DNA from 2 places in the Haladaptatus sp. AB643 genome. Region 2 is predicted to be linked to the other one. Evidence: riboswitches for the same ligand, from Rfam matches in the RefSeq annotation. Region 2 holds a riboswitch; the other holds the start of a gene.
What was found. A riboswitch is a leader RNA that binds a small molecule or an ion and turns the genes downstream of it on or off. The one in region 2 is predicted to bind fluoride.

Region 1: another riboswitch for fluoride. It lies ahead of NKF25_RS08980 (DUF6062 family protein); the one in region 2 lies ahead of crcB (fluoride efflux transporter CrcB).

Annotation. Positions count from the first base shown of each region.
Region 1 is NZ_JAMYJW010000003.1:360,471-375,326, reverse strand. It holds gene NKF25_RS09020 (aldehyde dehydrogenase family protein) at 1-609, shown strand, start outside; gene NKF25_RS09015 (cytochrome P450) at 969-2,213, shown strand; gene NKF25_RS09010 (TetR/AcrR family transcriptional regulator) at 2,257-2,901, opposite strand; gene NKF25_RS09005 (MDR family MFS transporter) at 3,086-4,636, shown strand; gene NKF25_RS09000 (PEP/pyruvate-binding domain-containing protein) at 4,688-7,372, opposite strand; gene NKF25_RS08995 (helix-turn-helix domain-containing protein) at 7,533-8,201, shown strand; gene sod (superoxide dismutase) at 8,339-8,941, opposite strand; gene NKF25_RS08985 (alpha/beta hydrolase) at 9,126-10,112, shown strand; fluoride riboswitch at 10,220-10,284, shown strand; gene NKF25_RS08980 (DUF6062 family protein) at 10,421-11,851, shown strand; gene NKF25_RS08975 (manganese-dependent inorganic pyrophosphatase) at 11,971-12,894, shown strand; gene NKF25_RS08970 (hypothetical protein) at 12,961-13,167, opposite strand; gene NKF25_RS08965 (hypothetical protein) at 13,318-13,989, shown strand; gene NKF25_RS08960 (hypothetical protein) at 14,148-14,390, shown strand; gene NKF25_RS24200 (helix-turn-helix domain-containing protein) at 14,397-14,856, opposite strand, start outside.
Region 2 is NZ_JAMYJW010000004.1:318,755-333,610, forward strand. It holds gene NKF25_RS10875 (hypothetical protein) at 81-413, opposite strand; gene NKF25_RS10880 (type II glyceraldehyde-3-phosphate dehydrogenase) at 837-1,850, opposite strand; gene NKF25_RS10885 (aminopeptidase) at 2,021-2,965, shown strand; gene NKF25_RS10890 (CHY zinc finger protein) at 2,979-3,311, shown strand; gene NKF25_RS10895 (hypothetical protein) at 3,315-3,689, opposite strand; gene NKF25_RS10900 (HVO_0476 family zinc finger protein) at 3,789-4,439, shown strand; gene NKF25_RS10905 (class I SAM-dependent methyltransferase) at 4,499-5,410, shown strand; gene NKF25_RS10910 (protein-L-isoaspartate O-methyltransferase) at 5,436-6,200, shown strand; gene NKF25_RS10915 (class I SAM-dependent methyltransferase) at 6,225-6,857, opposite strand; gene NKF25_RS24460 (hypothetical protein) at 6,907-8,148, opposite strand; gene NKF25_RS10925 (DUF1697 domain-containing protein) at 8,214-8,747, opposite strand; gene NKF25_RS10930 (Ig-like domain-containing protein) at 9,190-9,675, opposite strand; gene NKF25_RS10935 (DUF87 domain-containing protein) at 9,752-10,780, shown strand; fluoride riboswitch at 10,828-10,896, shown strand; gene crcB (fluoride efflux transporter CrcB) at 10,906-11,346, shown strand; gene crcB (fluoride efflux transporter CrcB) at 11,343-11,705, shown strand; gene NKF25_RS10950 (universal stress protein) at 11,707-12,138, opposite strand; gene NKF25_RS10955 (MMPL family transporter) at 12,175-14,652, opposite strand; gene NKF25_RS10960 (COG1361 S-layer family protein) at 14,659-14,856, opposite strand, start outside.

The DNA of each region.
Region 1 (14,856 bases), on a different contig from region 2:
GGAGAATGCTGTTGTGCCGGAACCCGGTTACTGATCCACGAAGGGATCTACGACCGATTTCTTCCTGCATTCGTGGAGAACGTAGCGGATCTCACCGTGGGAGACCCGCTTCTGAAGGAAACGGAATTGGGCCCGAAAGTGTCGCAAGCGGAGTTGGAGAGGACGATGCGATACATCGGATGGGCACGGGAGGCCGATGCGGACGTTCTAACCGGCGGGGGTGCTCCGAACGATGAAGCGCTCGCTGATGGAAATTTCGTCGCACCGACCGTGATTTCGGGTCTCGATCACGAAAGCAGGGTCGCACAGGAGGAAATCTTCGGCCCTGTCGAGGCAGTGTTCCAGTGGTCCTCCTACGATACCATGATCGAATTGGCGAACGACACGCAGTTCGGTCTCGCGGCGGGAATCATCACGAGCGATTTGGATCGTGCCTATAAGACGGCACGCGATATCGAAGCGGGTAATATCTGGATCAACACCTACAACGAATTTCAAGCCGGGCAGCCGTTCGGGGGCTACAAGCAATCCGGAACCGGTCGTGAGACTGCGTTTGAAACCCTCGATGAGTATACCCAAACCAAGAGCATCAACGTCGGGTTCGAGTAAAATCTCTCGGTGATCAGTTCTTTTCTTTCGATTTTGGCGACGCGGGTAGAACACTACGCGAACGGGTTGTGTATCGATATCACGATGTTCTTCTTGCTTAACGGAGGTGCCGAAGCAACTCTTCGGTTACTACCTCCTGTTCGTGATTTTGTGCCATCGAGGGGAGGAGTGCTATGTCGTTTCACGCGACCACGCTCGTAGAACGCGTGTTTCCGTTTCGTCGTGTTTCGTGCTCGTGTACCAGCGGTTCGTCGTTCCGGTTACGTCGTAGGGGTACGAGGCGTACTCTAGCCAGTGTTGGAGACGTGCGAGTCGAAATACCGGCAACCCTAAGTACCGACCGAACGTTCGGTCGGTCGATGAGCGAAAAATCGAACGAGGTCCGATTGGAACGACCACCGGCGGCGCTCAGTACCGAGGACGCCCGACTCGAACCGTTCGAGTGGTACCGAGAGATGCGCGACGAGAAACCGGTTCGTTTCGATCCGGACCGCGGTGTGTGGGACGTGTTCAGATACGACGATGTACGGTACGTCCTGAAGCAATACGACCTGTTTTCGTCGAATCCGATGGGAAGTCAGTCCGAGGACGATGTCGAACGTGATCAGTCCACCAGTTCGCCGGAAACCATGAGCGAATCGGAGCGCGGTGCGTTCGCTGAGATGTTGATTTCGACCGATCCGCCGAAACACGAACGAATCCGGTCGGTCGTCAACGAACACTTTCAGGCCGACGCGATACGGTCGTATCGTCCACGAGTCGAAGCCATCGCGGACGAACTCGCCTCCGACCTCGAACCGGGGCGAATCGAACTCGTCGAATCGTTCTCCTATCCGTTCCCCGTCGATGTCATCGCGGGCGTGTTGGGCGTCCCACGCGAGGACCGGGCGACGTTCAAACAGTGGTCCGATACGATCACGGGTGCGGCGGACGCATCGATGGACGGCGGGTTGACCCGAGAGGAGGCAGTGATGCGGATGAGCGACTACTTTCAAACGCTTCTCGTGGACCGACGCGAAAATCCGCGAGACGACCTGTTGACCGTCATCGCAACCGCAGGGTCGGAAGAATCCGGGATGAGCCACCCCGAAATGATCTCCCTGTGCATCCTCCTCCTGATCGCGGGAAACGTTACCACGACCAACCTCCTGACGAACGCCGTTTGGTGTTTCCACGAACACGGCCTATTGGACGACGTTCAGAACGGGGAGATTCCTCTCGATTCGGCCATCGAAGAGGTGCTTCGCTACCGCTCGCCGGTTCAACGACAAGAACGTGTCGCACTGCAGGACGTCGAACTCGGCGGGAAGACCATCGGGGAGGGCGAGTACGTCGTCGCGTGGATCGGCGCCGCGAACCGCGACGAACGGAAATTCGACTCGCCGGAGACGTTCGACCCGACCCGTCGGCCGAACGGTCATCTCGCGTTTGGGCAGGGAATCCACTACTGTCTCGGTGCACCGCTCGCGCGCCTCGAAGCGGAGGTCGGGTTTAGGACTCTGTTCGACCGATTCGATATCGTCGACGTCGATACGACCGATCTCAGGCCGTTGGGGTCGGTGGAGATTTACGGCTCGAATCGGCTCCCGGTGACGCTCGAATAGCGTCGTCCGGTCGAAGGCCAATCGCTCTTTTGTGGCGCTCGATTCAGTCGGTATGTAGTCCGTCGATGAACAGGTCGGCATCCTCCCGGACGGATTCGAGGTCCGCGTCGTCCGTCGTCGTCCGTCTGAGGAATCCACCGAGTACGAGCGTGTACAGTGTCTTCGCCGTCCGCTCCGGTTCCACTTCGCGGATAGTTCCTTCCTCGACCGCTTCCGCGATGTCCGAGGCTAATTGGTCCTCGAACACGCGGTCGATTCGGCTGACATGGTCCCGGTACTTCGCATCGTGTATCGCTTGCGTCCGGATGTCGATTAGCGCTGCGAGTGGGTCTTCCTGTTTTACGTCGACTTCGGCGTCCTCATCCTTGTTCTTGGATATCTCCTGTGGAAGTTCTCCGAGCAACAGTCGGTCGATGAGCACGTGGAGTCGCTCCATCGGGTCCGTGATGTCCAGTTGCGTGGCCCGCTCCCCAATTCGTGATAACGCCGTTTCAAACGAGACAAACATGAGTTCGTCCTTGTCATCGAAATGGTGATAGATGGTCGCCTTACTCACATCCGCCTCGTCGGCGATTCGTTGCATAGAGAGGTTGCTATAGCCATTCTCTAATATCCCGTAAAAGACTGCTCGGAGGATTCGTTCGCGTCCGTTAGTCGGCTCTTCGTCGTTCCAAAACTCGATTTCCATGCGTTCCTACCGGACGTTCGGTAGGAGTCCGTTTCAGTGTACCGGTCGTCCGGGTCCAACCGAACGTCCGGTAGTAATGTTTCAAAAAGCATATGTACTGACCGAACGTTCGGTTGGCCGATGACAAAGACGAAATCGTCCCCCTATCCGGGGAATCGCTGCGGTAGTAACGGAGAGAATTACGATGGGTGAGACGGGAACTGCGTCGTCGCTGTCGGACAGGACCAAATACGTCGCGTTCGCGGGATTGGGTCTCTCGATGTTGCTCGGCGGCCTCGACCAGACCATCGTCGCGACCGCGCTTCCGACGATAGCGTCCGAGTTCGGTTCGCTCGACCAACTGTTCTGGGTCGTAACCGCGTACCTCGTCACGTCCACGGCCGTCACGCCCCTGTACGGGAAACTCTCCGACATCTACGGCCGCCGACTGCTCACGCAGATAGCCATCGTTATCTTCCTCGTGGGGTCCGCGTTGTCCGGACTCTCCCAGTCGATGGTACAACTCGCGTTGCTCCGCGGGCTTCAGGGAATCGGCGGCGGTGGTCTCATGGCCATGGCGATGGCGGGCATCGGTGACATCTTCACCCCCCGAGAACGCGGCAAGTACATGAGTTACCTCCAACTCGTCAACGGGTCTGCGCTCATCGGCGGGCCGCTACTCGGTGGGTTTCTCACGGATCAATTCACTTGGCGGTGGATCTTCTACATCAACATCCCGCTCGGGATTATCGCGCTGGCGTTGATTCAAATCGGCCTCGACGTGCCCGTCCCGAACGAGAGCCATCGGATCGACTACGAAGGCGCGGGACTCATCGTCATCGCCGTTTCTGTGCTCGTCGCGCTCACGTCGTGGGGTGGCGACCAGTACGCGTGGGGGTCGTGGCAGATACTCGGACTCGCGGCCGTCGCCGTCGTCGGAACCGTTCTGTTCGTCGTGCAGGAACGCCGTATCGAGGAACCGATGATCTCGCTCGAACTGTTCCGTAACCGGTCGGTCCTTCTGATAACCGTTCTCGCCGTGCTCATCGGTGGGGTCCTGATGGGTGTCGTCAACTACATCCCGGTGTTCATGCGGATGGTTCTCGGAAAGGGCGGAACGAACACCGGACTTCTCCTCATGCCGCTCTTCGTCGGGTTCATCGTTAGTGCGATGACCGGTGGCCAATTGATGAGCCGAATCGGCCGATACAAGTTCATCACCGTCGCCGGATTGGTCGTCAGTTTGGTCGGGTGCTACCTGCTCTCCACGATGGGTATGGATGTCTCCTCGCTTCAGACCACGTTGTACATGTTCGTCACGGGTCTCATGGGGATGACGCTGCCGACGCTCTCTACGGCGATCCAGAACGCGGTGAGCGGTGACGACATCGGCGAAGTGAGTTCGCTGTACAGCTTCGGACGAAATCTCGGCGGCGCGCTCGGCGTCTCCGCGTTCGGTATCGTCTTCAACCGTCAACTAACGGCCGAGCTGCGCGACGCACTTCCGAACGGCGTCGATGTGAGTGCCGTCTCCCAGAGTCCGCAGGCCATCCACCAGCTTTCGCCGCAGTTGCAACAGCAGGTCATGCAAGCGCTCGTGGACTCCTTCCACGCCGTCTTCCTCGTCGGCGTCGGTGTTCTCGGTGTGAGTCTCCTCGTCTCGCTCGTGCTTCCGAACGACGAGTTGAAAGAGGAGTCAGGTGCCGAGATGCGCGCCGCGGCGGACGGCGGTGCCGTCGAGGATGACGACGACTAACCACGACTAACCACGTCTTCTCTGTCGATTCTCGAATTTCCAGCTTCGATCTTACAACCGTTCGACGGTCCCGTTTTTCCCATCGACGCGAATCCGGTCGCCGGTGTGAATCTCCGTCGTCGCATTCGTGACGGAGGCGACCGCCGGAATTCCGTACTCCCGAGCGACGAGCGCGCCGTGCGTCATCCGCCCGCCGACTTCCATGACGAGTCCCGCCGCGTTCAGAAAGAGCGGCGTCCAACCCGGGTCGGTGGACGGCGCGACGAGGATTTCGCCCGGTTCGAGGCTTCCCTCGGACGGGTCGCGGACGACGCGGGCCGTCCCTTCGATCACACCCGCGGAGACGGCCGTTCCGACGAGCGTTCCTTCCTCGACATCTCGATTGGGTGCGGCCGTCGGCTGTTCGCCCTCGCTGGTCAGCAACGGCGGAGCGGTCATCTTCGCGTATCGTTCGTGTGTCCGTCGCCGCGATTCGACGTCCACGTCGAGCGGGACGCCGTCCAACGTGGCGAGGAGTTCATCGCGTCGGAGGAACCAGACGTCGTCCGGACGTTCGAGGCTCCCGCGTTCCGCCAGCGTCTCCCCGACCTCCGAACAAATCTCGTGAACCGCGGCGAACACGCGAGCCATCCCGTGTTTCGGGAACTCCCGGAACGGCATCGCCTTCCGGTAGCTTCGAATCAGGTGACGGACGGCGAGTTTTCGAATCGGTCCCAGTAGTCCGTGGTTCGCTCGCGCTTCCAGTCGGCGTTGGGCGGTCGCCGCGCGACGTTGCAGTTCCGCCAGATGCTCCCGACTTCCGCGTTCCTCGCCGACGTTGTTCCGAATCGTCGAGAGGAGCACCGACGGGTCGTCGCGCCACCGCGGCCGACGCAAGTCGATTTCACCCGTGGCCCGGTGGCCGAATCGGTCGATGAACGAATCGAACGTCTCCACGAACACCTCGCCTCCTCGGAGGGTTGCTATCTCGTCCAGCGACGCGCCCGAATTGAGCGCCGTCTTCACCTCCGGGGCGTTCCCGGCGAGCGTCGCTAACTCCCCGAGTTCGACGTTCATTCGCGTGACGACTTCGTCCTCGAATCCCTTTCCGATGGCGTCCAGTTCGTCCGTGGCATCGGGGAAGGTTCTCCTGAGCAACCGTCCCGCGAGGACGCCCGGAAGGGCGGTCGCCCCTTTCGGTGCGATATACCTCAGGAAGGCGACGATATCGACCTCCTCGAAGATCGCTCGAACCCGTCCGTCCGTCGTTTGCGGCGAGCGGAGTTCGCTCGCCCGTTCCGTTCCCCACGAATCGCTCCACGCCCACAGTTCGTCGAGGTCCGGAACGCCGAACACGAGCGAGTGCACGAACTCGGATAGCGCTTCCGACACGATGGGGAGAAGCGACGGCTTCCCACGTCGAATCGCCTGGAGTATTCGCACCCATCCCGCTCCGACGCCGCGTTCCGGGATGTCGTCCTCCCGCTTCCGTAGAACCTCCCGGAGGCCGTCTGACGCCGGTTCGCTGAGGAACGACAACGCGTTGGGTATCCGCTGTCGGAGCGGCGCGAGTCGAACGAGCGGCGTCAAATCGACGTACACTCGATTTCCGGCCTCGGCGGAGAGACCGCCCGCTTCAGGTGGTCGAAAGCGTGCGGCCCCGCCGTCGATGAACGACCGCCAGAAATCAACGACGAGCGGCGGGAGCGCCTCCGGCATGGCCTGCTGGTGTCCGAAACTCATGTAGACGTGGAGCAGGCCGTCCTCAGGTTGAGGCGAGACGAGCGGAAACAGGGACGTGATGGGACGGGACTGGAGGACGAACAACTCGCCGTCTCGGAACGCCCACTCGATGTCTTGTGGCTCATCGAACAGTCCCTCGATTTTCTCTCCCTGCTCCACGAGTCGATGAACTTGCTCCGGCGAGAGCGCCCGTCGCCCCCGGGAGTCGTCGGAAACGGTCGCCCGTTCGATGCCGCCTTCGTTTCCGGACCGCACCCGAACCGACTTCTCGCCGATGTCGTACGACAGGACGGTGCCATCGCTCCGGTCGACGCGAATCGTATCGGCGGACACCTCCCCGGCGACGATGGATTCGCCGAGTCCGTAGTTCGCTTCGATGGTGGCGACGGTCCTGTTCTCCGTGATCGGGTCTGCAGTGAAGACGACCCCTGCCGTGTCCGCATCGACCATCGCTTGGACGACGACAGCCAGTGCGACGCCCGAACTCGGAACGTCGTTTCGAAGCCGGTACGTCACCGCTCTGTCGGTGTACAGGCTCGCCATGCAATCTCGAACCCTGTCGAGAACGGCCTCGGAGGAGACGTTGAGATACGTCTCGTGCTGACCGGCGAACGACGCGGTCGGGAGGTCTTCCGCGGTCGCACTCGACCGAACGGACACGGTCTCCGCGTCGAGTTCCACCAGCGAATCATCGAGGGCTTTTCGGACGTCGGTGGGGAACTCCGCTTCTCGAATCCGTTCCCGTATCGTCGCGCTCAATTCGGCGATACGGTCCGCGTCCGTCGGGTCGAGTTCGTCCACGGCTTCGATCGCTCGGCGAGTTTCCGGGGCGGTTACGAGGGATCGATACGCGCCCGTCGTCACGCAGAACCCCGCCGGGACGTCGATTCCCGCGTCCACGAGCAGTGCGAGGTTTGCACCCTTTCCCCCCGTTACGGAGGCGTCGATTGCGCTCCCGTCGTCGAACGGGAGGGTAAACACTGCGCTGTCGGAATCCGCTTGTGAGTGATCCATTGGTTTTCTCGTTCGTTGGATCGATAACGGACCCCGTGTCGAATCGCGCCTCGACGGACACCGTTATCGGATATCTATGAGATTATTGGTGCCATGAATTGTAAACCGTTCTCCCGTGTATAGTCGGCTAGTATATACGTGATGGTGAATAGCGTCCCGTATGAAGTACGCTCGGCTCACCGGTACACCGGACCCGGAACGAACGCCGGAAATCTTCGATTTGCTCGCACGGTCGTCGTTCGTGGACGAAGCGCGCCTGTACGACTGGAACCTCTCCAACGACGCAGTTACCGCCCTCCTGGAAGTCGACGGTGAGCGGGAGCGATTTCGGGACGAAGCGGCCGACGTCCTCGGTATGCGGTCGGTCGATACGACGCGGATTTCCGAGCGGAGATTTACGCTCCTCGCCGTACTCGAACCCACCGTCGTTCCGCTGTTGCAGGGGCTCGTCGGAACCATCTCGCGGGAGGGGTTGGTAGTCGCAAAGCCGCTACTCTACCGCGACGGACAGGTTCACGCGCGAATCGTGGGGAGCGCGGCCGTTCTTCAGCGTGCGGTCGACGAATTTCCGGCGGAGATCGCGCTCGAAATCAGCGCGATCGGGGAGTTCGATAGAAGCCGCGAAACGCCACTCTCCGGGCTCAGCGACCGGCAACGGGAGGCGCTCCTGGCGGCGTTCGACCTCGGATACTACGAACACCCGCGACGCGCGACACACGAAGACGTGGCCGCTCGCCTCGACTGTGCGCCGAACACGGCTTCGGAGCACCTCCAGAAAGCAGAAATAAAACTCGTCACCGACGTTCTTCGGTCGGAGTTCGTGCGCTGAGACGGTGGGAGTCCCGTCCGATTCGTGTTCGAACAGACGGCTTCTCCCGAGAAATCCCGTTCGCCGCCGTCTACTTCGACGGAAGGGGTCGGCGGCGAGAGTGCCTACCGTAGTCTGGAATGTTCGTCGTGGTGGCGTTATTCGAACAGTTCGACGGCCTGCCCGTAGCGGTCGGCGGGTTCCTCCCAATCGACGACCTCGAAGAAGTTGTCGATGAAGTCGCCGCGGTCCGGACCGTAGTCGTAGTAGTAGGAGTGCTCCCACACGTCGAGTGCGAGAATCGGGTGGCTACCCCAGAGTGCGCCCTGGTCGTGTTTGTCCACGACGATGTTTCGTAGTTGGTTGCTGAACGAGTCGTAGACGAGGAGTGCCCATCCGCTCGCCGCGGACGCGGCGGCCTCGAACTCGCCCTTCCACGCCTCGTAGGAACCGAAGTCCTCCTCGATACGGTCGGCGAGCGCACCTTCGGGCGCGTCGCCGCCGTCGGGATCCATCGACTGCCAGAACAGGTCGTGCAGAACGTGTCCGCTGCCGTTGTGCGTGACGCTCCGGATGGCTCCTGCGGACGACGAGAAGTCGTCGGAATCGCGGTTCTCCGCGAGCGTTTCCTCGGCGCTATTCCAGCCGTTGACGTAGCCCTGATGGTGGGTGTCGTGGTGCCACGTGAGCACCTGTTCGGAAATGTGCGGCTCGAGTGCGTCGTAGTCGTACGGGAGTGGTGGTAGTTCGTAATCGCTCATCTGTATCTCCATATCCGGGTACGTACAGTGGTAGTATGAGGATTTCCTGTAACGAATTCAAGTAGGATATCTGTCGATTGTGGGTTGCGACGATATCGGAAGTACCGTTCCGAACCGGTCCGAAATAGAACATTCCTGTCGGCTGGCCAACGAGATTATGCACATCGGTAGCATACGACATTCGATGAGTACTACAACTGCAGAGCGACGCGCTCAAGAACTCGATTCCGATGCACAGGCGCTTCTCGATACGCTGGTCGAGGAGGGTGCACCCGACCTGACTCAACTCTCGCCCGAACAGGCCCGCGCACTGCTCGGTGGACTGTTCACCCCCGACGTCAAGCCGGAGTCGGTCGAATCGGTGGACGAACGAAAGATTCCGGCGTACGCCCGGGACATCCGCGTGCGAATCTACGACCCTGCTCCCGACGAGTCGCTTCCCGCCGCCGTCTACTTCCACGGCGGTGGCTGGGTCGCCGGTGACCTCGACACACACGACGGCGTCGCGCGGTCGCTCGCAAACGAGGGGAACTGCGTCGTCGTCTCCGTGGACTACCGATGCGGCCCGGAACACCCCTTCCCGGGTGCCGTCGAGGACGCGTATCTGGCGACGAAATGGACCGCCGACAACGCCGACGAAATCGGAGCGGGCGAGGGGATAGCCGTCGTCGGTGAGAGCGCGGGCGGCAACCTGGCGACCGTCGTCGCACAGATGGCCGTCGAGAACGGGGTCGACGCGCCCGAAATCGAGCACCAGGTGTTGTTCTATCCCGTCACCGACCACTCCTTCGACACGAAATCGTACGAGGAGAACGCGGACGGCTACTTCCTGACCGCGAGAGGGATGGTGTGGTTCTGGAACCACTACCTCCGGGACGACATCGACGGTGCGAACCCGCGTGCATCTCCGCTCCGCGCTACGGAACGGGTTCTCTCGGAACTGCCACCGACGACCATGTTCACCTGCGGATACGGCCCGCTCCGCGACGAGGGGTACGCCTACGCCGAGGCGCTGTCCGACGCCGGCGTCTCCGTCGATCACACCAACTACGACAGCATGATTCACGACTTCGCCAACATGCGCCGCCTCGCCGACCCGTTCCCGGGCGTCGAAGCGGCGGAGGACGTCCGCCAGCGGGCCGGGAAAGCGCTCCGCGGCGCGTTCGACTGAGACCACGGCGACCCCCGAAACGATTCGACGCGAATCAGCTGATTTCGGGGCCCCACGTGACTCATCCCGTCGAACTCCTTATGATCCTCGCAACCCACTAGTGAGACGCTATCGCGGGAGATGGGGTCCTCCTTCAACCGCCACGAAACTGGCTGACGATCCCTGCGAAGGTCGTTCAAAATCATGATGCCAGTTTCGTACGCGGATCGTCGTCGAACCGATTGGCGAGTACCATCCCGAACGCCGCACCGCACGAAGTATCAACGACGGCGTTCGTCGGATGCGCGGTTTCTTGGCGGTGAGTAGCCGTGGGAGAACGAGCATCTACGGTCAGCGAGCGTCAACTCCTTCGGGCGCTCACGCACGACGGATGCCCGGTTTGTGATCACCTTCGAAACCACGAGGCCGAGTTTCGATTCTGGTTCATCGCGGAGCGATACCACCAACGAGAACTGCTCGACGCGCTCACGAACTCGCTCGGCTTCTGTGTCGATCACGGTGAATTGCTCGCCGACTCCCCACGGAGCAGGTCGCCGATGACGTCCGCTCACGAAGTCGTCAGCCGACGAACCCTCTCACGGTTCGAAGCGGGTGAAATCGACCGGACGACGTGGTCGTCACTCGCGACCTGTCCGGCATGCGCATCGTTCGAGCGCGCCGGGGACCGGACGGTGTCGTTTCTCGGACACGGACTCGAAACCAGCGCGGCGGAGTACGGCGACCCCGGTATCGCCTGCTTTCCCCACTTTCGCTCGCTGGCGGCGACGGTCTCGCCGTCGCTCTTTCACACCCTCCTGCCCGTTCAGCGGCGACAGTTCCACGACGTTCGAAAGACGGTTCGCTCGATGCGGGAAAATCCGACGACGGCGACCGATTCCAGCCTCCCCTCCGAACTCGAAACGGCGCTCCAACTCACGGTCGGCCACGACATCCACCCGTCCGCGCTTCCGCCCCCGGACGTGGACCCGAACGCGACTCGGGACCCCGTCGGTGACTTCACAGCCTTGCTCGATTCGGGGGATGGGTGTCCGGTCTGTCTCGAAGTCAGTCGCGCGTGGCAAACCTGGCTCGCGTGGTTGCTACACGCCGATTGCGACGGCGACCGACTACACGACGTGCTCCCGACGTGTCGCGAACACGTCTGGGGATGCGTCCGGTACGGCGATACAGACCTCGCGATGGCCATCGCCGACGCCGCGTCGGACCCGGTCGCCAGGAGACTCACCCGTGCGATGCGACTCCTCGATGATGACCCAGAGTCACGGGAGGACGTATCCGCCACACTTGCTCACATGGACTCGTTGCGACGGTTCGTCCCTCGTCTGCGCGACGATGGGACGACGCGGGCGCGTGAAGCGATACGACGGCCCATTCGGTGTCCGGTCTGTGACCGCATGGAGACGGCACGGGACCGTGCCGTCGAACTGCTCCTCGCGTTGCTCGAACAGCCCCGATTTCGGCGAGCCTTCGAGGACGGCTACGGACTGTGCCTGAACCACTGTAGTTACGTGCTCGCACGGAGTCCGTCCCCCGAAAGTGCGGCGTTGCTGCGGTCGGACGAAGCGGCGAAAGTGGCCCGTCTCCAGTGGGAACTTCGGGAGGCACAACGCAAGCAAGCGTGGGATGTGCGCCCGGAAAGAAAGGGTACCGAACAGCGTGCGTGGCTTCGCGCAATCGCGCGGTTTTCGGGCAGATATACGCCGTTACCCCCGGACGACGCTCCGAGCGGTGAACGGTGAGTTCACTCGGAAGTCCCCATGCCATCAAGGATAGAATGTGTGTTTATTACGTCATTTGATCGCGCGTTTCGCTCGCCAGGATAATAGCGTTCATACAATTGGGGAAACGATGTACCCATATGCCAGAATCGACCTACGTCATCGGTCACCAACAGCCAGACACTGACACGATCTGCTCTGCACTCGCCTACGCAGGGCTGAAACAGGCACAAGGAACGGACGCGATTGCCGCACGCGCCGGTGAACTGAACCCCGAAACCCAGTTCGTCTTGGAACGCTGGAACGTCGAGAGTCCGACCCTCCTCGAAGACGCGGACGGGGAGCAATTGATCCTCGTCGATCACAACGAGTACAGCCAGACCGTCTCCGGGGCGCGGGACGCGGAGGTCGTCGAAGTCGTGGACCACCATCGGATCGGCGACGTGAAAACCAGCGGTCCGATCTTCTTCCGAACCGAACCGGTCGGCTCCACTGCTACCATCCTCACGGAACTGTACGACGAGGCGGACGTGGAGATCGACTCCCAGACGGCCGGTCTCCTCCTCAGCGGACTGCTGAGCGACACCGTGGTTCTTCGATCCCCGACGACGACAGAGCGGGATCGAGTCGTCGCCGACCGACTCGCGGACATCGCGGGCGTGGATTACGAGGAGTACGGAAAGGAACTGCTCCAGCGGAAGAGCCAACTCGGCGAGAAAAGCCCACGGGAGATGGTGGTGGGCGACTTCAAGGAGTTCGAGTTCGGCTCGGAACTGGTCGGTATCGGACAGGTAGAAACGGTCGAACCGGACGTGGTGTTGGAACAGCGCGAGGAAGTGCTCGCCGCGATGGACGACGTGACCGAGGAGCGGGAGTACACCGTGTTCCTGTTGCTCGTCACGGACCTCCTGGAGGAGGACTCCACCGCACTGGTCGCCGGAGACGGTGTGGACACCGTGGAAGCGGGACTGGATGCGACGTTCTCGGACCGCGAAGCGTTCCTGCCCGGCGTGATGTCCCGCAAAAAGCAGGTCGTCCCGCCGCTCGAAGACGCGTTCAACTGATTCGACGGCAGGGGTTTTGAGTGCCCCTCGTTCGTTATTTTGTGCATCCCCGTGTTGTCACGCTCGTCAGCTCTCGCTCTCGTCGAGCACGTCACTGATTCGGTCCGGTTGGAACGCCTCGTCCGGCATCGCGTCGAACCACGCGGCGTCCTTGATCGTTTCCCCCTCGATTCCGAGTTCGTCGCCGACGGTTCCATCGTCGGCCGCGATTGCGTGGTAGAACACGGTGTACTCCCCGTCGGCTTCGAGGAGTCGTTCGATGTATTCGTCCATGTTTCACGAGATCTGTCGGTCAGTACGAATGCATTGTGTACGACGGTCCCGACGAACATCGGACGAATCGTTCATTAACTCAATCACGTTTCAGCTGATAGTTCACCGATCCATTTAACGGAACGGAGAACCAGAGTAACACGAACACAGATGGTCCTCGATTCCTTCACGACCCTCGCCGTGGCGCTGGCGGTCGTCGTGGGTCTCGCGTTCACGTACTTCGGCTACTCCTTCGTGACGCAACTCACGTCGCTCGTCGGCGGCCTCGGCGGTGCCCTGTTCGGTAGTTTCGCCGCACGAACGCTCGCCCCCGGATTCGGCATCGCTCCGCACGACATGTTGCTCGTTTCGCTGGTCGGCGTCCTCATCGGCGGGTACATCGGTAGTCGCTTGGCTCGCTCCGCACAGCGGTTCGCCATCGTCGGCGTCTGCGTTATCGCCGCCGCGTCGGTCGCCTACTCGTCGTTCAGCGGCGGTGGTGAACTGGGAGGTCTCTCGGTTCCGTTGCTTTCCGGAACAGTCGACCCGGTCGTCGGGTCGCTGTTCGTCGCCGCCGTCGTGGGTATCCTCGTCTGGCAGTTCTACCTCCCGTTCCTGACGGTCGTGACGAGTCTCCTCGGCGCGACCATCCTCCAGGAACTCGCTCGCCAGTGGGGCGACATCCTGCCCGTCTTCCACGCCAACGTGTGGTCCACGCTCGGGTCCAACGAGGTGCTCTGGTTGCTCCTCGTCGGGTCGGGCATCCTGATCCAGTATCGGCGCTATCGCAAGGTTGGATCCTACCGGCGTCTACGGCGACTCTCACCCGGCCGAATCCGGTGAATTCGGCCGACCCCATGTTTAATCCTTCCACTTGTTGATAAAATATTTTCACATTATTCGCGGATTTTCACCACAAAGCTTTCACCAAAGGTTGTGGAAGAGAGTATCGAACTCACATGTCCATCTGGCTGGTCTCATACAAGTTCCGAGATGGAAGTGTGGTCCGCCGTACCCTCGACGCCCAGTCGATCAACGAGGCGTACGACGTATCTGCCCTCCCAGAGACGCTCGGCGACCGAGTCCTCGATTCGATAGATATCGAGGAACGGGAGTCGTCGAACGTTCTCGGAACATCGATCCGATTCGGTAGCGAGGAAGAGTGCACGCAACCAACGCCCCAGAAGACGGTGGCCGAACCCGCCGGGCAGACACGAACCATCGCCCAGCGGGATACCTCGTGACCCCGTTCAGTCGGCCGATTCGGCGAAGAACTCCTTGACGACCGTCTCCTCCGCACGGTGAAGCACGACGCTCGCCGTCGATTTGCTCACGTCCAGCGCGGTGGCGAGGTCAGTGAGCGAACAGTCACGTGGGGTGTCGTAGTACCCTCGTTCGAGCGCTTCGGCCATGAACCGCCGTTGCCGGTCCGTCAGCAGTTCGGTCGAGTCCGTCGATTGTGTGACCGAGACGACTTCGAAGGCGAAGCCGGTGGCTTCCAACTCGTCCCTGAAGTCCGACAACCGACCCTGTGTCGTCGTCAAGTCCGTGAGTATCCACCCGTCCTGCACGAGGAGCGGGAACTGCGGTAGGTTCCCCGACGAAAAGACCGCACGGAGCGGCGGCGGGACGAACGGCAAGAGGTACTGAATCAGCGCCGTGTGCTCGTCGGCGTGGAGCACCTCGTAGGACATGGGACTGCGTTCGAAG
Region 2 (14,856 bases):
AATGGCAGAGAGCGGGTTCTGTATCGAAACGTCGTCTTCGTGATTTTAGTAAAAAATTCAGCGTCGGTTGAAAGTACCGATTATCTCCACGGACTGTGGCCGTCCTCTTGGCTCTGGTGGTTGAAGTTCTGAGCGTTCGAGTACGCGGATTGTGAGTTCTTGTTGCTCTGGTAGTTGGCCTGAACGGCGTACGCGTTACCGGATTCAGCGTCGTGGCCGAGCGCGGCCGAGACTGCGACGTTGTCGTCCTGATAGTTGCTGTTGCCCTGTGCGACGTACTGTTCTTGGTCAACGTGCGAGCTCGCCCATTGATGGCTGGACTGTGAGTCCGCTGCGGCGTTACCCGCGAAGCCGATTGCGAACACACTGGCGACCATGCTCATGACGAGCAGGATTTTGAGTGACTTTCTCATGATTTTCTCTCCGGGCGGGAGAGACCGTTTCTGGACAGCATCTGACCGCTCTGCCGTCCACCCCACCCGTTGCGCCACATCGGGGTGATGGTAAATGAACGCCGGGTATCGTTGAGTCCGTTCGCACCATTTTCGAAGCGCTGAATTCGGGACTAATCGCCGGTAACGAAGGAAATAGGAGACGGGAGCGCCGAGCGTCACTCCATTCGCGTCGGAATCGCTCGTTCGACTCCGTTCGTAAACGGTCGAACCGGCCGATACCGAACGGCAATTTCGAATTCGATTGAGACATGATATCGATGCTCACGAAGGTAGCCACTGCGTACTGGCGACGCACGGCGGCGATATCCACGTTACTCGGTTCGCCGGGTGGGAGAATGACTACTCGTGTCTCCGAAAAAAGTCGAAGTCGAAAGAGTCGGCTTAGAAGCCGATTCCGAGCGCGTCGTTGGTCGTCTCGATGCTCTCTTCGGCGTCCGCCGTGTTCGTCACCGCACGGATCGCGTCCACGTTCTCCGGTACGACGTCGCTCTCCTGGTGGATGGCTTGGAAGAGATAGAGGTCGTTGCCTTCCATCGAGACGGACTCGCCCCAAACACAGTTCTCCCAGAAGTCGCCACGCGGGCGGCCCCTGTCCATGGCGTACTCCTTGAGCTTTCCAGCGCCGTCGATATCCATGTGTTCGGGGACGACGAACAGCCGCGACTGGCTTTCGAGCAGTTCGCGTACGTCCTCGGCGTCGGGTTCGGATTCGAGTGAGACGTTGATGCTGTGCATGTGCATCAGCGTCGCCGGAACCTTCAGGCCGAGCGTATCGATGGCGAGGTCCGGGAAGATCGTTTTCACGTCCGGGCCGTGGTGGGACGGCAGCGACACCGGGTTCGGAACGATGTCGTTGATGGGACCGCGACCGGTCTGGGCCGGGTCGCCACCGCGACGGACGAGGGTCGCCCGAACCTTCTCGACGCCGTACTCCTCGCGAAGCGGCGCGACGAGTCGGGAGAGACCGGTCGTGTTGCACGACACGACGCGAACGTGCTGTGCGCCGATCGATTCGTCGTAGTTGGCGCGGGCGTTGAAGCTCGTCTCGCCGACGCTCGCGTCCTCGCCGCCCTGATACAGCGCGGGCGTGTCGTACTCGTCGTACAGCGATTTGTTCTCCGCGCCGATACCGGACGGGCAAGCGTCCACGACGACGTCGGCCGCTTCGACCATCTCGTCCACCATTCCCGCGAGTTCGATGCCCGCGTCGTCGAACTGGTCCGCCCGCTCCTCGATCGCGGCGTAGAGCGGATAACCCTTCTCGACGGCACTTTCGGCCTCGAAATTGGGCCGGGTCTTCGCGACACCGACGATTTCCATGTCCGGTTGTGCGCGGACGGCGTCAGCGACTCGCTTCCCGATAGTCCCGTACCCGTTAATGCCGACCTGTAGCATGTACGTGGGCCTGCTACCCCCGCCATTAAAACCGTTTCGAGCGAATCCGGCAGAACACAACTCGAAAGTGAGTAATTCGGCGGTTTCGAGGTCGTCGATATCGGGACGAAATTCCGACCCAAACGCCACGAAAGGGAACACCTAACCGCTCCCGAACGCAACCGCCATTTATGAGTCTGGACGACGCCGCGAAGACCGCCGTCGAGCAGTGTATGGCACTCGAAGCCGACGAGTCGTGTGCGATAATCACCGACGACAAGCGCTGGGACATCGGCAAGGCGCTGTACGACACCGCCAGCGAAATCACCGACGACGTGACGATCACGCGCTATCCCGTCGGAAACCAGCACGGCGAGGAGCCACCGGCCGCCGTCGCCGCCGCGATGGCCGCCACGGACGTCGTCCTCGCGCCGACGACGAAGAGTTTGAGCCACACCCGCGCACGCGGAAACGCGAACGACGAGGGCGCACGAATCGCCACCCTCCCCGGTATCACGGAGGAAGTGATGGTGACGGGCCTCGCCGCCGACTACGAGAACATCGACGGGCACTGCACGGACGTGCTCGCGCAGGTCGAGGGCGCGGAGGAGATTCGCGTCACGACAGAGAAGGGAACGGACATCACCTTCGAACCCGGCGACCGCGAGTGGTACGACGACACCGGTCTCTGTCACGAACCCGGCGACTTCACCAACCTCCCCGCAGGCGAGGTGTTCGTCAGCCCCGAGAACGTGAACGGCAAGTACGTCGTGGACGGCACCATGCGCCCGCACGGCCTCCTCGAAGACGGCCAGACCCTCGAATTCGAAGTCGAGGACGGCTACGTCACGAGTATCAGCGACGACGAAATCCGCGAGCAGGTCGAAACTGCATCGGAGGAAGTCGGCCAGGACGCCTACAACCTCGCCGAACTCGGCATCGGCACCAACGTCGCGGTCACCGAACTCGTCGGCTCCGTCCTCCTCGACGAGAAGGCGGGCGGCACGGTCCACATCGCCATCGGCGACGACGCGGGCATCGGCGGCGACACGGACGCTCCGCTCCACCTCGACGGCATCATTCGAGAGCCGACGGTCTACGCGGACGGCGAGGAAGTCGAACTGCCACAGCCATAAAATCGACCAGCAGATGCGAACCATCCACGGAATCGACGTCCACGGCATCGATGTAGACGCCGAAACGCGGTGTGCGCACTACGACACCGAGTGTGACGTGATCGCGATTCGGTTCTCGTGCTGTAACGAGTACTATCCCTGTTTTCGGTGCCACGACGCGGTTGCTGACCATCCACGCGAAACGTGGGCGAAAGACGAACGTGACACCGAGGCGGTGCTGTGCGGCGTCTGCGGTTCGGAACTGACGATTTCGGAGTATCTCGGTTGTGAGTCGCAGTGTCCGGAGTGTGACGCGGAATTCAATCCGGGCTGTGCGAACCACTACGAGTTGTACTTCGACGGGTGAGATTCACCCGGATTTCGACGGGAGAATTTGGATACCGTCGTCCGCGGTGAGGTAAATCTCCGCCGAGGTCGCATCCCAGAACGGACCACCACCCTTCGAAAATCCGGTCGGGAATTCGACGGTTACGCTGTTGTTCGCGCCGATAGTGGCGATTCGAATCCGGCTTCCAGCGGGAACGGTAACCGTTTTTCGCCCTCGTTCTCCATCGTCGGCGCGCCAAATCGCGGTGAGTGGCCGGTCCATCCCGTCGTAGTTCGTGACGAAGAGCGGAATCGTGACTTCGTTTTCCCCGCCGACGAACTCGCTACAACCGGAGACGCCGAGCGACAGCGCCACGGCACCGACACCGATTTTCTCGACGAACCTCCGCCGTCTCATTTCGGCTCTACGAGTACGGCCGGATTCCATGAGTGTTCCGTTTGCCGCACTCTCCCACAACTCCACGCACTTTTACGGCCTGACTTCCTACACCGCTCCATGAGCGATACAGCGGAACGTGTGGCAGTCGTCTGCCCATCCTGTTCCCCCGATTTGGAGACGGTTCACGAAGTCCTCAAACCGGGCGGACAGGCGACGGTACGATGCACCGAGTGCGACCACGTCCACAAGACGAAAATCGAGGAGGAGAAGACCGAGGAAATCGACGTCGTCGTCTCGCAGGAAGGCGAGTCGTTCACCGCGAAGGCGGACGTTCCCGTGGAGGAGACGCTGGCGGTCGGCGAGGAGTTCGTCCTCGAAACCGACGAGGCCATCTTCGTCGTCCGAATCACCAGCCTCGAACAGGAGGACGACCGCCGCGTCGAGGAGTCGGTGGCCCCCGACGTGGAGACCATCTGGACGCGCGCCGTGGACAACGTGAGCGTCAACGTCACGATTCACCCCAACGACGGCCGCCGGGACAACTCCCGAAGCGTCAAAGTGAACATTCCGGGGGATTACGAGTTCGTCGTCGGCGAACGGGAAGAACTCGCCAAGGAGGAGTTCACCATCGACGGCATCCTCGTCACGGACGACGCGTCGGGCTACGACCACGACCGACTGGATTTCGACGGCGACGCCGTCCTCGCCAAGGACGTGAAACGGATTTACGCCGAGGACGAGGGTTCGACGGCGTGGTCCGCGTGGTAAGCGGACGGGCAGAAACTTCTGACACGTAGCTTTTTTCGACTCGCCGCCGTCGGTTTGGCATGGACTATCGCGAGTTGTGTTTGCTGTGGGCCGCCCGCGAGACAGGCATCATCGACGCCGTCATGTTTCACGCGGGAACACCGGTCGAAATCGCCGCGGAAACGGGCGTCACCGAGCGTGCCGCACGAATCACGCTCGCCGCGATGGCCGAACTGGGCTACCTCGAAACCGTCGATGGCGAATACGAGGCGACCAATCGAGCACTCGGACTGTTCGCCAAGACTGACGTGCGTTCCATCGGTCGGACCCCCCACTACATGGACTGTCTGGAGGGCTGGCTCGCGCTCCCGGAGACAATGCTAACTGGAGACTCGCCCGACCCGTCCGAGGAATGGACGGCCAACTTCATGGGCGCGATGGCGACCATCGACGAGACGACGGTCCGCACCTGCGTCACGGAAGCCGTTCACGAGAACCCCCACGCGGAGCGCGTCCTCGACATCGGCGGCGGGCCGGGTGAGTTCTCGAAGGAGTTCGCCCGTCGTGGCTTCGACGTGACGCTGTTGGACCGACCAGACGTCATCGAGGCCGACCGCAAGTTCCTCGAACACGAACCCGTCGAACTCGTCCCCGGCGATGCGACCGACGACCTTCCGACCGGATTCGACCTCGCGTTCTGCTCGCGGGTCGCCCACGCGCTCGGCCCGGACGAGAACCGGGCACTTCTCGAAAACACGTTCGATGCGCTTTCCCCCGGCGGCGTGGCCATCTTCACCGACAAGGTCCGAGGGTGGGCCGACGACGCGGCGCTGTTCGGGGCGCACATGCTCGCGGTGACCGAAAACGGCGATACCTACGACGAAGCCCAGTTTCGGGAGTGGTTCGAGGGTGCTGGCTTCGAATCCATCGACGTGCGCGACATCCCGGGCACGCAACAGCAAGCAATTATCGGGCACAGGCCGCGCCATTGAAGAACATCGGAACCCAAGCCGAACCATGGAACCGTCGGCGCTGCGCGACGATATGGTCGCCAGCCTCGAACACGAGATGAAAGGACTCGTTCGGAGCGAGTACGTCGGTCTCGCACTTCGGACCGTCCCCCGCCACGAGTTCGTCCCCCTCGAAGCACACGAAGGTGCCTACACCGACCAGTCGTTCGACCACCGAGGGACGAAAATACTGTCGCCGAGCACCGTCGCCCAACTGCTGGAAGCCCTCGACGTTCGGGAGACCGATTCCGTTCTCGTCGTCGGGGCTGGCGTCGGCTACACCTCCGCCGTACTCGCGGAAATCGTCGGTGAGGAGAACGTCCACGCGGTCGATATCACGCGAACCGTCGTATACGAGGCTCGGCAGAACCTCGCATCCGCGGGCTACGGCGGTGTCTTCGTGGACTGCCGCGACGGTGCGGACGGACTCCCCGAGTACGCACCGTTCGACCGAATCGTCGTGGAAGCAGCGTCCATCCGACCGCCGCGCGCGCTCGTCGAACAACTGACGCCCGACGGCCGGTTGGTCGTCCCGTTGGGCGGCGGCACACAGCGGTTGGCCGCCGTCGAGCGCACCCGTGATGGGACCCCCGAAGTCGCGGATGAGTTCGGCACCGTCGCGTTCTCGCCGCTCCTCGTTGACGGCGAACAGGCCGATACCATCGAACGGAACCGAACCGACCGCGAGGACCGCGAGTTCGCGGAACGCCACTTCCAGACCCGTCGTGGCTGGGAACACGAATGGATCGACTGGGACGGCGACGGATTGTAGCTCCCGAGAAGCGGCGAATATTCGTTATTTCACGGCGCGTCGAACCACCGTGAGCCACGCTTCGACGCTCTCGTCGTTGGACGGTGAGACGTCCTCACCCTGCGCGTTGACTTCGAACCGTGCAGGGTCGATTTTCACGATTTCCCACCCGTCCTCGAACGCCGTCCGGAGTTCCTCCTCGCTGATTCGTCGCGGTCCCCACTCACCGGGTTCCTGGTCGCTGAAACAGAGGATGACGACGTACCCGTCCGGCGCGACGGCGCTCGCCAGCGACGAGACGTACGTTCGTCGGGTTTCGTCATCGAAGACGTGAAACAGGCCGCAGTCGACGACGACGCCGAAATCATCCTCGACGCCATCCAGTGAAAGTGCATCCTCGATCCGGAAGTCGATATCCCCGGCGACGTCACGGGTTTCCGCCTTCGTTTTCGCTTGCTCGATGGCTCGTGGGGACGCATCGGCGCCGAGAACGGTGTATCCGCGGTCGGCGAGGAAGAGCGAATTTTCTCCGGTTCCACAACCGAGGTCGAGAATCGGTCCCTCGAACGGGATTTCGTCCCGCTCGAACAGCGAGCGGATGGCCGACTGCGGGCGACCGATGTCCCACGGTGGTGTTCCGGTGTACGCTTCGTCGAATCCGTCTTCGGGGGAACTCATTACAGGAATCGAGGCACGGGAGTTCCATAGGCTTCTAGGCCGTCGTCCGTCACTCCGCCCCGGCATCCAACCGCGCGGCGACCGCATCGGAGACGTTCGACAGGTGCGTCGCCCCCCAGACGGCCACGATGACACCCCCAACGGTGTCGAACACCAAGTCGAGCATCGTGTTTTCGAGCGAGTACTGCGACAGGACGCTCCCCGTTCCCGTCATCGTCGCCAACCCGCCGAGTCCGAACTCCAGCAGTTCCCAGAGCACGCCGAACGCGAGCGTGAAGAGGAGGATGAACAGCAGCATGAACTTCCGCGGAAGGTAGATGGAATCGGCGTGAACGTCGAGCGCCCGCACCGTCGTGTAGCCCGCCGCCGCGACGAGCGACGAGGAGAGGGTGTGGGTCAACTGGTCCCACAAGCCGACGGACTCGTACAGACCGACGGTCCCGACCGCGTGCAGAAAGACCGGGACGACGATCCAAAGCGTTAGGCCGGTATCGACTGGCAAGTGGTAATCCCGTTCGAGCACCGCCGGTAACTCCATCAGCGCGAGCGCGACTGCCGTGTTGACGACGATGCCGACGTTCGCTCGGTACAGGCCGTACGCCAGTACGCCGACGAGGACCACCTGAAGCGACCGCACCAGCAACCGTTGTTGCTCATCCGAGAGCCACCCGTCCGACGACTGGACGGCCGTCGTCTCCTCCGAGTCGCGTCGCTTGCCGCCATCCCGAAAGCCGAACCGGCGCGAATCGATGTGCCGGAAGTACGTCGCAAACACGATTCCGGCCGCGAGACCGGCGAGGGTCGCGGCGAGCAGCGACCACATCAGGCTTTGGAGTCCGTGCAAGTCGTGCATACCGAGCGTCCGGTCGGCGACCCACTGGACGACTGCCCACAGACCGGCGATCGCCATGGTCGTGATGACGACGAACAGGACCGCGAACCACGGGGAGAGTTCGACTTCGGTGAACGCGTCCAATTCCACCGCCAGCACCAGCGCAAGCCCCGCGACGGTCAGAAACGTCGCGACGGAGCGCGGAAGAATCGAACCGAACGGGACACTCAGGAGGGGGATCGCGACGAAACAGAGCGCTTCCCACGGCACCATCGTCGTCGGGCGGTGGTACGCTCCGACGGGAACCAGCGCGAGCGCGAGGGCGACGAGACCGAGACCAGCCCAGAGGAAATCCCCGCCGAGAACGCTCGCGAGAACGGTGATACCGATCACGGCGACGAGAATCCACGCGGCGAGCGCGTTTCGGGTTCCACGCTCGATTCCCTCGTTCCGGGACATACGTCTACTACGGCCATCACGAGTTAAAAACGAAAAGGCCGACAGGGTCGAAACGAGGGACGGATTTACCGCGCCAACTCGTGTACCCTGGTAACCACGTTCCACGTGCGTCGCGTCGCGGGTATACCGAGAACATCCCCGACATCGGTGAACTGGCCGCTTTTCCGCTCGTCCGTTCGAATACGGCTGTACACTTCGCGGTTCATAGTTTCGAACTCCTCGGCGTCGTTCCCGGCGGCCGAAAGTGTTCGAATCTGTTCGTCATCGGGGCAATCGTTCAAAAACGCGACGTACAGCTTCGTCGTCTCGTCCTCCGGTTGCGCGAACGGACATCGGCCGATAATTTCGTGGAGTTCATCGCGTGTCCTGACCATGACCGAGATATCGTACCCGAACGACGCTTCGACGGCATCCACGAGTTCGTCTTCGAGTTCGTTCGCGGCCGAATCGTCCGTCTCGAACACGACATTCCCGCTCTGGATGTACGTTCGAACGTGCTCGAATCCGAGCGATCGGCAGAGGTCGCGAAGGGCATCCATCTTCATTCGATTGTGCGCGCCGACGTTGATGCCGCGTAGAAAAGCGATGTACGTCGTCATGGGGTATCACTCCATGATGGTGGGGAATCGTCATAAAGAACGTACTTTTCGCCGGTAGACGGGGTACTCGATTGGGAACCGTTCGAGTGTTCGCCGGACGACACGATAGAATGGTCTCCTTAATCGAGATGCCTCCCCACGAACGGAGGAAGAACAGCGATTCAGATCGCAGTCATCGAGTCAAACTATGCGCGCAGCCACGCCTTCGGATGTTCGTCGCGGAGATGGTCGTGATACCACTTCGTCGCTACAGGGTAAGACGTGCCGATCATCTGCAGACCGCAGTGTCGACAACGAGCCATTGCCATATGGAACACGGTAGAAGGAGGGGGTTGATAGCTGTTACTATTTGAATTGAGCTGTTTCTTTGAACCTACTGCGCGGGAAACAACCGCCTAACGATCCGGAGTCCCGAGCGGATTCACGGTCCATCACCCGTTTCCTATCCGGACACGACCAGGATTTTCGTGTTCCCTTGCTTGTCCTCGAACTTGCTTCCCGCGGGTGGTTTAATGTCGATTTCGAGCGTGCCATCGTCCTGATTTGGTCCCAATCCGGGACGTATCGACAGTGTCGCTTTCCCATCGTCGCCCGTCGTCGCGGTCTGGATGTGTTTCAACGTGGCCGAATCGCTCTTCACGACGACTGTCGCCCCTGTGACGGGGTTGCCGTCCGAATCGATGACCGAGATATCGACCGAGTGATAGCCCGGGTGGACCACCTCGGGCGACGGTTTCGCGTCGAGTTCGCTCACCGTCAACCCGTGAAGCCCCGACAACATGTTCATCATCACCCCGAGACTTGCGACGCCGACGACGAGCGCGATGACCAACCGAATGGGAAGTCCCTCGATGGCCCGCTCGTCCGACCGAAACGCCCGAATCCCACGGCGATGCTTCACCTGCTGTAGCCGCTGACGCACTGACATGGCCCGGAGTGGTTCCGGTTCGAGATATAAACTTTCGGACGAAGGTTTATACCGGAGGTCGAAACCAACACCCGACATGACCGACGTTTTGGGGCGAACGGGCGACACGGGTGTTTCGGGAGGTCTCGGCACCTATCGCGCCCGAGACGGTAGTGCAGGTGCGCCGGTTCGGATCGATTTGGACGGACCACACGCCACGCTGGTCGTCGGCAAGCGCGGGTACGGAAAATCCTACACGCTCGGCGTGCTGATCGAGGAACTCGCGGAGACGGCGGGCGTCACCCCCGTCGTCGCCGACCCGATGGGGGCGTTCCGGACGTTTGCAGACGTCTCCGGATTCGACGTGGTCGAGAACCCTCGCGTGTCGGCGGACGCACTTTCCCCGCGTGCGTGGTGTGAGTTGCTCGGACTCGATCACGAGGATTCGGCCGGGTCGCTGGTGTGGCAGGCCGCCGCGAAGACGGGGTCGCTGGCCGGGATGCACGAATACGTCTTGGACGCGGACGTCGCGCGGACTACCCGCCGCACCGCCCGAAACCATCTCGCGCTCGCCGACTCGTGGGACGTGTTTTCGCCCGATGGACTCACCGCGACGGATTGTGTGGCGTCGACGACGATACTCGACTGCTCGGGATACGACGACGCGCCGATGAACGCCGTCGTTCGGGCGATTGCCGACGACCTGTATCGTGCCCGGATTACGGAATCGGTAGCGACACTTCCGTGGTTGGTCGTCGACGAGGCGCACGCGTTCTTCGATGGAATCGCCCGGGCGGCGCTCGAAACCATCCTGACTCGGGGGCGACGACCGGGCGTCAGTTTCGTCGCCGCGACCCAGCGTCCCGCGGCGCTTCCGGACGTGGCGGTTTCCCAGTCGGACCTGCTCGTGGCCCACCGACTGACTTCACGGGCCGACCGCGAGGCGTTGGCCCGTGCTCGCCCGACGTACATGCACGGGTCGTTCGCCGACCGAATGCCCGAAACACCGGGGGCAGCCCTCGTCGTGGACGACGCGACCGAAAACGTCCACGAGATACGGATTCGGGAGCGACACGTCGAACACGGCGGCGGGAGTCCGAGCGCGAGCGAATTCGCAAACCGGTAATATCCGGCTCCTTTCGAGTTCGTTAAGTGGATTCGGGAGGGAACAGTGACTAACCGGGCGATGGAGTCCGCCTCCCCCAACCGCCGAACACGTCGGCTGATGACTCCTTTTCGAGAGCGACAGATATGGGACGTACACATCCACTACACACGTTAGAAGTTCTGCTATTGGTTGGCGTCGGCGGGTTTGCGGGGTCGAACCTCCGCTACTTCGTCAGCCTCGTCCAACCCGGCTTGACGGGGACGCTCATCGCGAACGTCGCCGGCAGTTTCGCGCTGGGATTCATCCTGTACGAGGCCATCTACATGGGGTATCTGGCCGACCAAACCCACGTCGTGGTCGGCACCGGGTTCCTCTCATCGTTTACGACCTACAGCACGTTCGCAGTGCAGACGACGCAAGCGGCGTCGCCGCTCTGGATGATCGGCAACGTCGCGGCGAACTACGGGTTAGGACTGATGGGCGTCCTGCTCGGCCGGACGCTCGCCCGTAACGTCAACGGGAGGAGCAAGGAAGCGGAGAAGATGGCAGAGCAGGAAACGACGGAAACGGAGGTGCCGGAATGAGTTCGCTCGATCCCGCCCACATCGTCGGGACGGGCGGTGCGATAGGCGCGCTGTGCCGCCATTTCGTCAGCGAACGGATCGATGCCGACGAGTTCCCGATCGGAACGCTCACCGTGAACGTCGTGGGGAGTTTCGTTCTGGGTCTCGTGACGTTCCTCTCCCTCGGAAATCAACTCGCGCTCCTGCTCGGCACCGGTGCGTGTGGCTCGTTCACGACGTTCTCGTCGTTCTCCTTCGAGACGTTTCGGTTGTGGGAGACCGGCGAGCGATTCCGCGCGGCGACCAACGCCCTCGGCAACCTCGTCGGTGCCATGCTCGCTATCGCCCTCGCGTGGGGCGTCGCCCAACTGCTCGGCTAAGCTACGCTGTCACTCGAATCACGAGTACCGGCAGGTCGGTATTGCGGATGACTTTCTCGGTGACGCTCCCGTTCAGGAAGTGTTCGAGACCGGTTCGGGCGTGGGTCCCCATCACGATGACGTCGATTCCGTGTTCGTCCGCGTAGGTAAGTATTTCCTCGTGGGGAATTCCGCGCAGGAGTTCCGTTGCTAGCGGTACGTCCCGTTCGTCCGCCACCCGTGTTACGTCCGAAATCGCCGCTTCTCCCAGTTCCGTTCGGTCGCGCTCTATGGTGAGCCATTTCGTGTCAGAGAGCGTGTTGTAATCCCGCGTATCGACGACGTACACCGAATGAACCCTCCCACCCGTAAACGACGCGAGGTCGAGTGCTTCCGTGATGGCGTCGGTAACCTCTGAACTACCATCGGTCGGGACGAGTATCTCGTCGTACATCCCGTTCTACCTTCGGCGGGCAGGGAAATAACTGTTCTACAGGAAGTAGCGATACCAGACGACGATGACGGATGGCGTCAACAGGATCGCCGTGAGATACGAGTAGAAGATGCTCAACGCCGTCACGAGACCGAACTGACCGAGAACTGGCGTGATGGCGAGAACGAGAATTCCCGTCCCGGCAACCGTCGTTAGCATACTGCCGGTCAGCGCACCGCCAGTGCCGCGGACGGTTCGGGTGAGGGCGTCGAACACGTCGTCGTCCGTCGGGCGTTCGGACGCGTCCGTTCCCTGCTCGAACTCGTCGGTAAACCGATGCACGACGTGGGCGGAGTAGTCGGTTCCCAACCCGAGTGCAATCGCGAGAACGGTTGCGGTAAGCGCGTTGAACGGGATGCCGAACAGCCGCATCGTTCCGGCGAGAAGTGCGACGGCGACGACGATGGGAAGCAGGTTGATCACACCGAAGGCCGCCCGCCCGACGAGCACGCGATAGACGAACGCGAGAAAGACGGCAGTCGCGATGAGCGCGGTGATGAGGCTCCTGAGAGCCGAGGCGAAGATGATCGACGCGATGGATTGGAACACGACGGTTTCGCCCGTCGCCGTCGCGTGAAGACGATATCGCTCCGCGAGGGTTCGGGCATCACGAGCGACCGCATCCTGCGACGCACCGCTTTTCGTCGAGTAGACGACCTGTGCGTGCCGCTGGTCCGCCGTGATGTACTGGAGCGCCTCGTCCCGTACGGGCGACGACAGCAACCGATCGTAAATCGTGCCGAGGTTATCGTCCGGAACGCCGTCGCGATCGATGTCGTTCCGTTGAACGAGTCGGCGGAATTCGGGTGATTGAGCGCTGTAGTTCCGGATGACGGTGATGATGCTCTCGGAACTCGCCTGTCGATCCCTCTGGACGAACGCCTTCGGCGGGTTGTGGTTCGCGTGCTGAATCGATTCCAGCGCGTAATCCTCGCGTAACGGTCCCTGAACGTACACCGTCACGGTGTCGCCCTGAACGGCGGCGAACTTCTCGTCCAGGAAGTTCGTCGTTTGGGTGACGGTGTACGTCCCCGGCGCGAACGGTTCCGGCAGCGATTGCAGATAGCTCGGCGTCTGTTCCGGCGGGAGGAAATCCTCGTTCGAGAAGGACGTGCTGATGCCGGTGGCGTAGTACCCCGAAACGACCGTCACGAGCAGCGCGAACGCGAGAACGAACGGTGCACCACGCCGAGCGAGCGTGACGCTGACTTGCAGGAGTCGCCCGAGTGCGGACCCTTCTTCGCCGAGCGGTCGTAGGCCGAACACGGGAAGGTCGTACCGGAATCGAAGTCGGTCGGTTTCGACCTTGGCCGCCGGGAGGAAGATACCGAAGATGAGCGCCGTGACGAAGATGCCGATCGCGGCGACCAATCCGAACTCACGAATCGGTTGCAGGCGACTCGTGAGGTTCGACCCGAACCCCATCACGGTCGTCCCCGTAACGATGAAGAAGGCGACGAGCAGTTGGTCGGTCGTTCGCCGCATCGACCTCCCGATTCCCAGTCCGGTGACACGCTCCTCCCGGTAGCGGTTGATGGCGTGTATGCCGTAGTCGATACCGACCGCGAGGAGCAAGGGCGGCACGGCGACGAGCAACTGTGTGAACGGAATCCCGATCCAGCCCATGAACCCCAGCGTCCAGATGACGGTCATCACCAGCGAGACGACCCCGAGCAGGAGGTCCAAGGGGTCACGATAGGCGAAGATCAAGAAGACGAGTATCAGGATCGCGGCCGCGGGCGTGACGATGATGAGCGAATCGAACGTGACGCTCGACAGTTCCGAGGAGATGATGCCGCTACCGAACACGCGGATGTCGCTATCGACGCTCCCGACGACGGATTCCGAGCGGAGTTGAATCCGCGTGAGCGGGTCGTTCGCGCTCGATTCGGCACCCGCTTGCTGTGAGAGTCCACGCGGAATACGATGATCGACGACGGCGATCGTCGCCGAGGCCGAGGCCGCCCGTGGGTTGAAGTCTTTGCTCAAGAGGGTTCGAAAACCGGGCGTTCCCGAGGCCCGCCGAACGGCGATTTCGATCTCCGTCGGCGTCGCCTGCCGAACGGTTCGCACCTGTGCTTCGAGCGTCGTCGCGTTCGGGTCGATGGTTCGTGCCACGATGCTCGCGGCGCTCGTCGTCGAGGAAACCCGGAGGTCGGTCCGCTGTTCGAGGCGGTATTGAGCCTCCAGCATCGCCAATAGTTCGGGTTTCGAGAGCACGTTCCGGCCGGTCTGGATGAGCTGTGTGCTCCCGTTTTCCGCCGCGAACGGTGGCGTGAACTCGCGGTTGACGGCGTCGAACGCCTCCTGTGCGGGGCTGTTTTCGGTGAACTGGCTCGTCCCGGATTCGGTCGAGATGCGAACGAGTCCGACACCAAAGACGGCGGTCAGGACGAGAAAGACGAGCAGAACGGTCTTCGACCGCTCGGCGATCCACACGTCGAGCCAGTCGATAACGCGTTGATAGTCCACCATTGGGGGTCACCGCCTGCGCAGGACGAACACGGCCACGAGAACGAGGAGTACCGCGATGCCGAGGAGGACGAGAATCCCGTTCGAACCGCTCACGAACGACAGGACGCCACCGCGTTCCGGTGACGTCACTCGAACGGGAACCGAGTACGTGTCGGTGAGTTTCGTCTCACCGTCCGGCGTGTCGTACTGGAAATCGACCGACGC